Regions from separate parts of the Bradyrhizobium sp. USDA 4538 genome, predicted to be linked through region 2. Evidence: predicted binding sites of a transcription regulator. Region 2 holds the regulator's gene; the other holds the start of a gene.
What was found. The regulator LexA, encoded in region 2, represses DNA repair genes until DNA is damaged. The targets are predictions, from matches to a motif close to TGTTCNNNNTGTGTTCNG.
Positions count from the first base shown of each region.

Region 1: a site for LexA is predicted at 2,712-2,729, ahead of J2R78_RS19810 (ATP-dependent Clp protease adaptor ClpS). Genes of this name have one in related genera too.

Region 1 covers NZ_JALJZE010000001.1:4,395,641-4,401,119, reverse strand. The annotation lists gene J2R78_RS19815 (mechanosensitive ion channel family protein) at 101-2,443, opposite strand; gene J2R78_RS19810 (ATP-dependent Clp protease adaptor ClpS) at 2,757-4,487, shown strand; gene J2R78_RS19805 (tetratricopeptide repeat protein) at 4,495-5,479, opposite strand, start outside.
Region 2 covers NZ_JALJZE010000001.1:7,715,452-7,720,930, forward strand. The annotation lists partial or broken gene J2R78_RS35435 (ComEC/Rec2 family competence protein) at 1-1,455, shown strand, start outside; gene J2R78_RS35440 (hypothetical protein) at 1,452-1,679, opposite strand; gene J2R78_RS35445 (hypothetical protein) at 1,825-2,253, opposite strand; gene lexA (transcriptional repressor LexA) at 2,510-3,214, opposite strand; gene glp (gephyrin-like molybdotransferase Glp) at 3,458-4,669, opposite strand; gene J2R78_RS35460 (HAD family phosphatase) at 4,696-5,322, opposite strand.

The sequences.
Region 1 (5,479 bases), 3.3 Mb from region 2:
AAGCAGATACTCTCGCGGAGACTTCCCCTCACCCGAATTCGAGCTTCGCTCGAATTCGACCTCTCCCCGCAAGCGGGGCGAGGTGAAGCGGAGCGCCGGATCAGCCCGCCGCGCGGCGCGGCTGGGCGTTGGTATCGGGCTCGGAGGGTGGAGGAAGCTGCATCAGGATGGTCTGGCCCATCGAGGCGATCTCGATGCCCTCCTCCTGGAAGCGCCGTTTCATGCGGCGGTTGAACTCGCGTTGCACCGCCCAGCGGCCGCTATCGGTGCAGCGGATCTGGCCGACGATGGTCACGACCGAGCCGTCGACCTTGTCGACGCCCCACAATTCGAGGTCGCCTCGAATGAATGCGCGATACGCCGTCTCCTGGCGCATCTGGGCGACGATGTCCTTCAGCACCTCGCCGGCGCGGTCGGTGTCCTCCTTGTAGGACACGTTGACGCTGACTGCGGCATTGCCGGCGCCGCGGCTGGAGTTGGTGATCGTGGTCACCGCGCTGAACGGCACCACGTGCACCGAACCGTCGCCGGCGCGCAGCCGCATGGTGCGGATCGAGACGTTCTCGACCACGCCCGAGAGGCCCGACACCGTGACGTTGTCGCCGACCTGCACGGTGTTCTCGATCAGGAGGAACAGCCCGGTGATCAGATCCTGCACCAGCTTCTGCGAACCGAAGCCGATCGCGATGCCGACGATGCCGGCGCCGGCCAGCAGCGGCGCGACATTGACGCCGATCTCGCTGAGCGCCGTGAGGCCGACCACCGCGACGATCATGCAGAACAGCGCGGTTCGCAGCATCGGCTGAAAGGTGCGCAAGCGCGCGGCGCGGGCGTAATGCCCGTCGCGCGACAGGGTGTCGATCTGCCGGTCCATCAGCGCATTGGCGACTTCCCAGATCACGGCCGCGGCCAGCGCGGCAATGCCGATCGTCACCAGCGCCGAGATCAGGCGGCTTCCGATCTGGCCGCCATAGAACCAGACGATGGCATCGACGCCCCAGACCTCGAGCAGCGCGACGAAGCCAATGAAGGCGATCACTGCCGTGACCACCTTGCGCAGCAGCGGCAGATAGCGGTTGGCGCGCGTCTCCAGCCCCGGGAAGCGCTGGATCAGCTCCGGGCTGATGCGGAAGCCGCGATCGATCAGGCTCAGCACCACCATGGTGACGAGGCGGGTAACCAGGAGCACCGCGACGGTGCCGACGAAATATTGCAGCAGCAGCGAATAGCCGTTGCGGATGTTGAGCGCCCACACTGCCCACAGCGCGAGGTCGAGCGCGATCGCCAGCACATGCCAGAGCGCCGCGAGCCGGTTGCGCGTCCGCGCCGCAAGCCCGGTGCGATCGGCCGGCGCGCGGATGGCGTCGGCGACCTGGCGGCGGCACTGCAGGATGATGACGACGACGAACAGATGCACGACCAACATCACGAGCCGGATCAGCGCGGCATAGCCGGCGCGATGCAGCCCGAGCAGCAGCGCGACATTGGCAAAGGCGATGCCGGAGACGCCGACGGCGACGATGCGCCGGGCCCAGATCTCGATATAGGCCGCAGTCTCGGCACGGACGCGGAACAGGCCGAACGGCCCTGCCAGCGCGCGCACCGCGCAGATCAAGACGCGCGAGAACACATAGGCGTTGACGACGGCAAGGATCACGAGCCGCGTGGTCGATTGATCGCCGATCTCGGTGCCGAGCAGCGCGGTGGCGATGCCGCCGAACACGACGACCGGCAGCAATTCGAGCAAAAGGCGCCCAAGCACGAAGGGCAGCCGGACCAGCGACTGCCAGGCCCGCGCCAGGCTGAGCCGGCGCCGCTGCAACTCGGGCGCCGGCGTGACGTCGGCAACCGACGACGGCGGATCGACGATGGCGAGCGTCTGCACCGGCATGCGCGCGGTCTGCGGCAGCCGCGCTTCCAGGAACGCGACCGGCCGCTTGATCAGGCGGAACACCACCCATTCGGCGGCCAGCGCGCAGCCGAACACCAGCGCCAGCTTCCAGGCGATATCGATCAAGAGGCCATAGGCGACCGGATCGTTGGCGGTACGCACGAACCAGTAGTAGAACGCCGGGAAATGCGTCAGCGTGCGCGCGACGTCGGCGACCTCGCGCGACATCTCGCCGACCTGCTCGGACACCATCAGCAACAGCTGTGCGCCGAGGCTGTCGGCAGTGAGCGGGATCGGCGAATGCTGCTCCGGCGCCGGCTCCGCGGCGGCCGCCTGCGGCGAGACATTGGCGATGGCGCGCAGCGTGTTGATGATCTCGCCGCGCTTCTTGTCGTCCTGCAGCGTGTCGAGCGCACGTTTCGCCTGCTCGGGCGTCAGCGCGTTACCGGTAACGGGTTGCGGCGGCGCCGGCTTGGCGGCCGGCTGCGCAAGCGCGGGAGAGACGAACAAGGTGAAGACGAGAAGCAGCGCAAGGCGAAGTTTGTGCGACACGAGGGCCTCATAAAATAACTGCGCGACCGCAAACCCTTGGGAGGAATCTGCTCTCGCGCTCGCGCCATGTCGGATACTCCTTTTCGCCCCGATGGTGTGTCGGAAGTTTGCCGCTGTGACGGCCATCTCTTGGCATTTGCCGCAACACAATCGTCACAGGCGTTGAGCCGCGTTTACACTTCCAGTGCGCGTTCCCGGCCGATCGGCTCACTACACGTCAGGGATGAGACCGCAGAATCTTTCGCTTGACGCGCAGTAGCCGCCGTGATGTTCTTATTTTGTTCTTTTGTTCCCAATTGCGTTCGGGGGTCTCATGCACGACGTTTTTGCCGAGAACGGCCCGGTCAGGCTCTTCATCCATGATGACGACGAGACACCGATAGAATTCATGCGCAACCTGCTGCGCACGGTATTCGGCAAGTCCCGGAAAGAGGCTGTTGCCGTCACTGCGCGAATCGAGGCCCAGAACGGATTCGCATGCGGCCCCTATCCCGCGACGGTGGCCAAGGCACTGCTGGAGTCCGCCCAACAGCTGATCCGCAACAACGGGCATCCATTGCTGATCACCGCATCGGCCGCCGACGCGGCCCGGCCGTGCGATCTCTGTGGCGCGCTGGAGCCCGTCACCGACGTGTTTCTCATCCGCCGGACAGTCTGCCTGTGCGGCAACTGCCTGATCGCCGCGCGGGCAAGCTCAGAAAATCTACCGAGCGAGGAGTTCAGATATGCCTTCATGGCGCTCGATTGGCATTTTGCCGGGACGCCGCGCAATCAGATCATGACCCGGTCGCGACAATTTCCCGGTCACATGCGAGCGGACGTCCAGATCGCGATCGACAAGTTGTTCGATGTGCCGATCCATTTCTTCGGCATTCATGAGCAACACCGCTATGAGACCCTCGCGATTGCCTCGCTGATGGAGAACAGCCGCAACGCGCCGCCGATCGCGCCGCCGCAGTATCACGACGTCGACGTTGGCGAGCCTGAGTCGGTGAAATGCCTGACCAATGGCTTGTGGCTATGCCAAACCGGAGAGCTGCGCTACGCGGTGCTGCTCAGCTACCATCGTGATTATCAGACCGAGCCGGGCTTGCGGATCGAGCTCGCGGTGCCCGCAGGCGTCGCCGGAAACGCCTTGGTGCAGCGGACCTTTGCCGAGCTGGAAGCGGCCGTGCACGCGGCACGATCCTATCGCGGCAAGATCCTGTCGCTGGAGGATGCCGCCGACTATCGCGGCCGCGCGCGCGGCGTGACCGTGCATCGCCTGCCGACGGTCGCGCGCGATGACGTGATCCTGCCGGACCGGACGCTGCGGCTGCTCGACCGCAACGTGCTCGACTTCGTCGAAAGCCGCGATCTGTTGCGCAAGCTCGGGCAGTCGACCCGCAAGGGCATCCTGCTCTACGGCCCGCCCGGAACCGGCAAGACCCACACCATTCGCTATCTCGCCACCAACCTGCCGGATCACACCACACTGATCATCACCGCCGAGCAGGTCGGCCTGCTCGGCGCCTATATGAGCCTCGCGCGACTGCTGCAGCCGACCATGGTCGTGATCGAGGACGTCGACCTGATCGCACGCGACCGCGAGGACATGGGCGGACCGTGCGAGGAATCGCTGCTCAACAAGCTGCTCAACGAGATGGACGGCCTGAAGGAGGACTGCGACATCCTGTTCGTCCTGACCACCAACCGGCCCGAGGAGCTGGAAGGCGCGCTGGCCGGCCGGCCCGGCCGCATCGACCAGGCCATCGAGGTGCCGGTGCCCGACGAGACCGGGCGCGGCAAGCTGATCCGACTGTACGGCAAGGGCCTGCCGCTCGAACCGCCCGTGGTTGACGCAGCGGTGCAGCGCACCGCCGGGGTCAGCGCCGCATTCATCAAGGAGCTGATGCGCCGCATCGCTCAGGCCAGCATCGCCCGCGGGGGAGGCCGGGATGTCACTGCTGACGACATCGACGCAGCGCTGAACGAGATGCTGTTCGACGGCGGCCGGCTCAACGTGAAGCTGCTCGGCGGCGCGCAGGGGATGAGTGCGGGGTGATGGCCGGTCAACGCGCTAAACGTGCCGGCAACAGCAACTCGCGCTCGCCGCCGGCGAGCCGCGCGAGTTCGTCCGTCACGCGCGCCAGCGCGCGATCCCAGGCCTGCGGTCTGTCCTGGCGGAACAGCCGCATGGTCGGATACCAGGGTGTGTCGGCGCGATCGCGCAGCCAGCGCCAGTCGAGCGCATAGGGACACAACATCCAGACCGGGCGGCCAAGCGCGCCGGCGAGATGCGCCACCGATGTGTCGACGGCGATGACGAGATCGAGCGCGCAGACGGCCGCCGCGGTGTCGGCGAAATCGCCGAGCGTCGGCGCGAGGTCGACGATACCTGCGCCAAGACGCCGCAGCACCGGCGCATCGTCCGGCCGCGGCTCCTTCTGCAGACCGTAGAGCTGCACGCCCGATGTGACCAGCCGCGGCAGCACGGCGTCCGCCGGCAGCGAGCGCTGGCGGTCGCCCTTGTGCTTGGGATTGCCGGCCCAGACCACGCCGACCTTCAGCGCGGTCACGCCGGCGAGCGCCTCGCGCCAGCGCGCGAGCTTGCCGGCATCCGCCCGCAGATAGGATATCGGTGCGGGAATGGTCTCGACGGTGGTGCGGAAGATCCGCGGCAGACTGAGCAGCGGCAGTTGCAGATCGAACGGCGGCAGCGGCTCGCCGCGCGCGAACACCGCGACATCAGGCAGCATCGGCCGCAGCAGCGCGACCAGCGCCGGCTGCACCTGCAGAATGATCCGGCCGCCCCTGCCCGCCAGCATCGGCACGTAGCGGACGAAATTGATGGCGTCGCCGAGTCCATATTCGGCAAACAGCAGCAGCGTGCGTCCGGCGAGCGGCTCGCCCTGCCATTCCGGCTCGTCGAACACGGGATCGCCGTCGCTGAGCATCTTGGTCTTGCGGCGCCATTGATACTCCTCGAAGCCCTCCTCGAACTCGCCGTTCATCAGGAGGAAATGCGCGTGGTTGTAGTGCGCGAGCGGCTGCTCG
Region 2 (5,479 bases):
CCGGCCGGCGCGATGCGATCTCGACGCCGGTCAACGATGCGATGTTCATCTCGGGGCTCGGCCATGTGCTGTCGATCTCCGGCTACCACATGGCCGTGGTCGCCGGCGTCGTGTTCTTCGCGGTGCGCGCGCTGCTCGCGCTGTTTCCGGCGCTGACGGCGGGGCATCCGATCAAGAAATGGGCCGCGGCGGCCGCGCTGGTCGCCGCGGCGTTCTATCTGTTGCTGTCGGGCGCGGAGGTCGCGACGCAACGGTCGTTCTTCATGACCGCCGTGGTGCTGCTCGCCGTGATCGTCGACCGCCGCGCGATCACCTTCCGGACGCTGGCGGTGGCGGCGCTGATCGTGCTCGCGATCGCGCCGGAGGCGCTGGTGCATCCCAGTTTCCAGATGTCGTTCGCCGCGACGCTCGGGCTGGTGGCGCTGGTGCAGATCGGGCTGCCGAACCTGCTGGCGTCGCCCGACCATTCGGCGACCGCGCGCGTCGCGCTGTGGGGCGGGCGCGAGCTCACGATGCCTGATGCTGGCCTCGCTGGTGGCGGGGCTGGCGACGACGCCCTATGCCGCATTCCATTTCCACCGCGTGACGCCCTACGGGCTGCTTGCGAACCTTGCGGCGATGCCTGTCGTCTCGGCGGTCGTGATGCCGGCCGGCCTGCTCGGGCTCGTCGCCATGCCGGTCGGCTTCGACGGACTGTTCTGGGCGATCATGGGTCTTGGCATCGACTGGATGATCCTGGTGACGCAATGGGTCGCCGCACTCCCGGGCGCGGTCGGCCGCATGGCGGCGTTCGGCATCGGGCCGCTGATCGCAGCGAGCGCCGGCATCATCCTGCTCGGGCTGCTGCGCACGCCGCTGCGCTGGTCAGGCGCGGTGCTGCTGCTGGTGGCCTCGGTCTGGGCGCTCAGGGTGCCGCAGCCGGACGTGCTGATCTCGGGCGACGGCCGCAACGTCGCGGTGCGTGGCGGTGACGGGTGGCTGCATCTGATGCACAGCGCCAAGGATGCATTTTTGGTCAAGGAGTGGCTGGCGGCGGACGCCGACGCGCGCACCGCCACCGATGCGTCGCTCGGCGAGGGCGTCTCGTGCGATGCCGGCGGCTGCGTGACCCAGGGACCCGGCGGCGTCTTCGTCGCGCTGGCGACCCGGCCGGAGGCGCTGGCGGACGACTGCGAGCGCGCAGCCCTGATCGTGACGGCGCGGCCGGCGCCGCAGGGCTGCGCGGCATCGGTGATCGATGCCGAGCGGCTGCGCCGCCACGGCGCGCTGGTGCTGCGAAGGATCAGGGACGGCTACGCCGTCGATGCGGTCAAGCCCGGCGGGATCGACCGGCCGTGGTCGCCGGCAGTTCCCGGCGACGGCGAGAGCGAAACGACGCTGCGCGCGCCCGCCGCCGCGCCGCGGCCTGCGGTGGATGCGACGCCGGCCGAGACCGATCTGCAGGGCGATGATTAGCCGTGGTCCGGCGAGGGGCCGCTCGGCAGCTCGAACAGGCCGAGATGGTATTCGTCGGAGTCGGGGCCGGCGTCGGGCTTCTTGACGAGGGTGAAGGAAGCCTCGGGAAATTGCTCCCAGACTTTCAGGTCGTCGGCCGTTACCGTCAGCCAACCGAACCGGAACATGTAGCGGCCCGGTTCCGTGACGCGTCCAGCCTTTTGCCATGTGACCTTATCGACCACCGCGCACGTCCTCCGTGCCCGATGATGCGCCAAGGCGCCGGCCGACGCAAATCTCCTTCTGCGCCCCGGAAGCGGGAGTCCGGGGTCGCCCGAAATTGCTTAGGTCATCCGCCGCCGAACAGCTCATTCCGCGGCGACGATGCGCTCAACCCAAAAACAGCGTTGCGAATGCGGAGGGCCGCCGCTCCACAACCTTCGGCTTCTGCTCGACCGGCGGATGCAGCGCCGGCAATTGCAGCACGCTAACGCGCTGTCCCTCGACCAGCTGGGTCACCAGCACATGGCTGCCGTCGGGGAATTCGACCGCGTCATGATGCCGATCAGGCACGTCGGGCTCGACTTCGTTGAACACGCCGACGCGATAGTTCAGCGTCTTGGTCCAGATCCAGCGGCTGTCGTAGCGAACGTTCTCGGCGAAAGCGAGCTCGGTGCCCGGCAGCATGCAGACCGCGACAGTGGGGTCATTCTCCGAAGCAAAGCCGCGGGTCGACGTGCCGCGGAACGTCGTCGTGATCAGCGTCTCTCCGACAATGGCGGGGCGCGATGCCACGGCGTGCAGACTATAGTCACACATCGGATGGCTCCTCATTTCGAGGTAGCGACCCGTGCCTCTCCTTGAGGCATTAGGGCCTCTACCAGAGTGGACGATAGCGAACGAGCGTCTGCTCGTTTCTGGGCGATTGTACGACTGGTCCGAGATCGCTCCGATCACAAACACGCGACGCTGCGCGAGAGGTATCGGAGCGCATCGGGCAGGCCGTACGCTACACTATCATGCAAGGAACGATCCGACGTGTTGCTCGTTCCCGGCCGCCGCAAGTATTTGCAATTCAGTATTTGCGATAAAGGCCGATCAGCTTGCCCTGGATGCGGACCCGGTTCGGCGGCAGGATGCGCACTTCATAGGCGGTGTTGGCCGGCTCGAGCGCGATCGATGCGCCGCGGCGGCGGAAGCGCTTCAGGGTGGCTTCCTCCTCGTCGATCAGCGCCACCACGATGTCGCCGGTATTGGCGACGTCGTTGCGCTGGATCAGCGCCATGTCGCCGTCGAGGATGCCGGCATCGACCATCGAGTCGCCGCGCACCTCGAGCGCATAGTGCTCGCCGGCACCGAGCATGTCGGGCGGCACGCTGATGGTGTGGCTGCGGGTCTGCAGCGCCTCGATCGGCGTACCGGCGGCGATCCGGCCCATCACGGGGACCGCGACCGGACGGTTGCCGTCGTCCTCGGCAATCGGCGGCGTGCTGGCGCGCCGGCCGAGGGTGCCTTCGATGACGCTGGGCGTGAAGCCGCGGCGGCCGTTGCCGCCGCCGGCCGAGAGTTCGGGCAGCTTGATGACCTCGATGGCGCGGGCGCGGTTCGGCAGGCGGCGGATGAAGCCGCGCTCCTCCAGCGCAGTGATCAGGCGGTGGATACCGGACTTCGAGCGCAGGTCGAGCGCATCCTTCATCTCGTCGAAGGAGGGCGGTACGCCGGCCTCTTTCAGACGTTCATTGATGAAACGCAGTAGTTCGTACTGTTTGCGCGTGAGCATCTCGAGTATTCCCCCGGTTGATAGCGTCGTTCGATTCCGAGACTCTTCTGGTGGGGCCTGCAGGCCGGGCCTGACCTCAGGAGCATGTGCTCGATGCACCTGCTTCCACGCGGCTTCCCGATTGTAGACACCAGTACTCGAAACAAATCATGAACGGACACTATATGTTCGATATGTGTTCCGCAACCACTTAATTTCCGGTGAACGTGTCGGGCAACGCACAATCGGCGGGGCGCGAAAACCCTATTCGGGCAGTGTCAGGATCTCGCATTCGCTGCCTTCGACGGCCGCCGCCGCGAACGGCGGGCGCACGAGAAGTGCCCGTGCCGCAGCGAGATTCCCGAGCAGCGACGAGTCCTGCTGCGTCACCGGCGTTGCGATCAGCGTGCCGTCCTCGCGCGCTTCGAGACGCGCACGCAGATAGTCCTCGCGCTGGTCGTTGGCTGCGAGGTCGCGGCCGAGCAGGGCGCTCGCGCGGCGATGATGAATCACTTTCCGGCCGCTCAGCGCCCGAATCAACGGCACCAGGAACAGGAAGGCGCAGACATAGGACGACACCGGATTGCCGGGCAGACCGATCACCCGCATCGCGCCGAGCCGGCCATGCATCATCGGCTTGCCGGGCCGCATCGCAATCCGCCAGAACGCCATCTCGACGCCCTCGGCTTCCAGCGACCGCTTGACGAGATCGTGGTCGCCGACCGAGGCGCCGCCTGTCGTGATGAGGACATCGGCGCCGGCCTCGCGTGCCCGGCGGATGCCCGCCGTGGTCGCCTCTACCGTGTCGGCGGCAACGCCGAGGTCGACGGTCTCGGCGCCTTCGGCGCGCGCCAGCGCTCGCAGCGCGTAGCCGTTGGAATAGACGATCTGGCCGGGACCGGGCTGCGAGCCCGGCATCACCAGCTCGTCGCCGGTCGCCAGCACCGCGACCTTCGGGCGGCGGCGCACCGCAAGTTCCGGATAGTTCATGGCGGCCGCCAGCGACAGCGCGCGGTCGGACAGGCGGCTGCCGCCGGCGAGCAGCACCTCGCCCTCACGGAAGTCGACCCCAGCCGGGCGGATGTGCCGCCCGACGCTGGCGGCCTCCGTGATCGTGATGTGGTCGCCGTCGACGGCGGTGTCCTCCTGGATGATCACCGCGTCGGCGCCATTGGGGATCACGCCGCCGGTGAAGATCCGCACCGCCTCGCCGGCGCCGACCGTCCGCTCGAACGGCCGGCCGGCGGCGACTTCGCCGATCACCTTGAGCCGGGCCTTTAGATCAGCCGCATCGGCGGCGCGCACCGCATAGCCGTCCATCGCCGACATCGGCTGCGGCGGCTGGGTGCGGAGCGCCGCGAGGTCGTGCGCAAGCGTGCGGTGGTAGGCGGCATCGAGCGCGACCATCTCCTCCGGCAGCGGTTCGGCGCCGGCGAGGACGGCGGACAGGGCATCGGCAACCGGCATCAGGGCCACGCTCAGAGCTCCTCAATTCTTAATGTTCAAATTCCAAGTGCGGTCAAAGCCCTTGCCACGTCATCCGTCGACGTCACGTGGATAGCATGAAGGCCGCGCGCCCGCGCACCTTCGATATTGGCGGCCAGGTCGTCGAAGAACAGGATCCGCGACGCCGGCACGCCGATGGCTTTTACCACATGATCGTAGGCCTCGGCGTCGGGTTTGCGGAAGCCGATGCTCGAGGACAGGAAGACGTTGCGGAAATGGCTGAGCAGCTCGGCATGGGTGACCGAGAAATGCGCGACATGGGCCGGATTGGTGTTGGAGAAGGCGTAGAGCGGCATCCGCTTGGCGGCCGCCGCGAGCAGCGGGGCGATGCCCGGCATCTCGCCGGTGAAGATCGCGTTCCAGCCTTCGAGGAACTGGGCGTCCGTGATGTTGATGCCGAGCGTCCGGCGCAGATTCTCGAAGAATGCCGCGTCGTCGATCCGGCCGATCTCATGATGCTTGAAACTGTCGTCGACGACAAAGCGCGTGGCGAGCTCGGCGGGCGCACAGCCGGCATGCTGCGCCCAGTGCGCCATCACCTTGTCAAAGTTGATGTCGAGCACGACGCGGCCGATATCGAACAGCAGCACGTCGACGGAGTTGGGAGAGAATTGCGAGGTCATTGCGTGAAACCGTGTACGAGAATTGCGGGCAGGCGGCAATGTCCTCGATTTCAGTGACCGGTGTGTGGATTGTGCGTGGCGTTGCATTCATCGCGAGACTGTTCCCGCGCACACCGTCGTCCCGGCGAAGGCCGGGACCCATAACCACAGGGTTGGG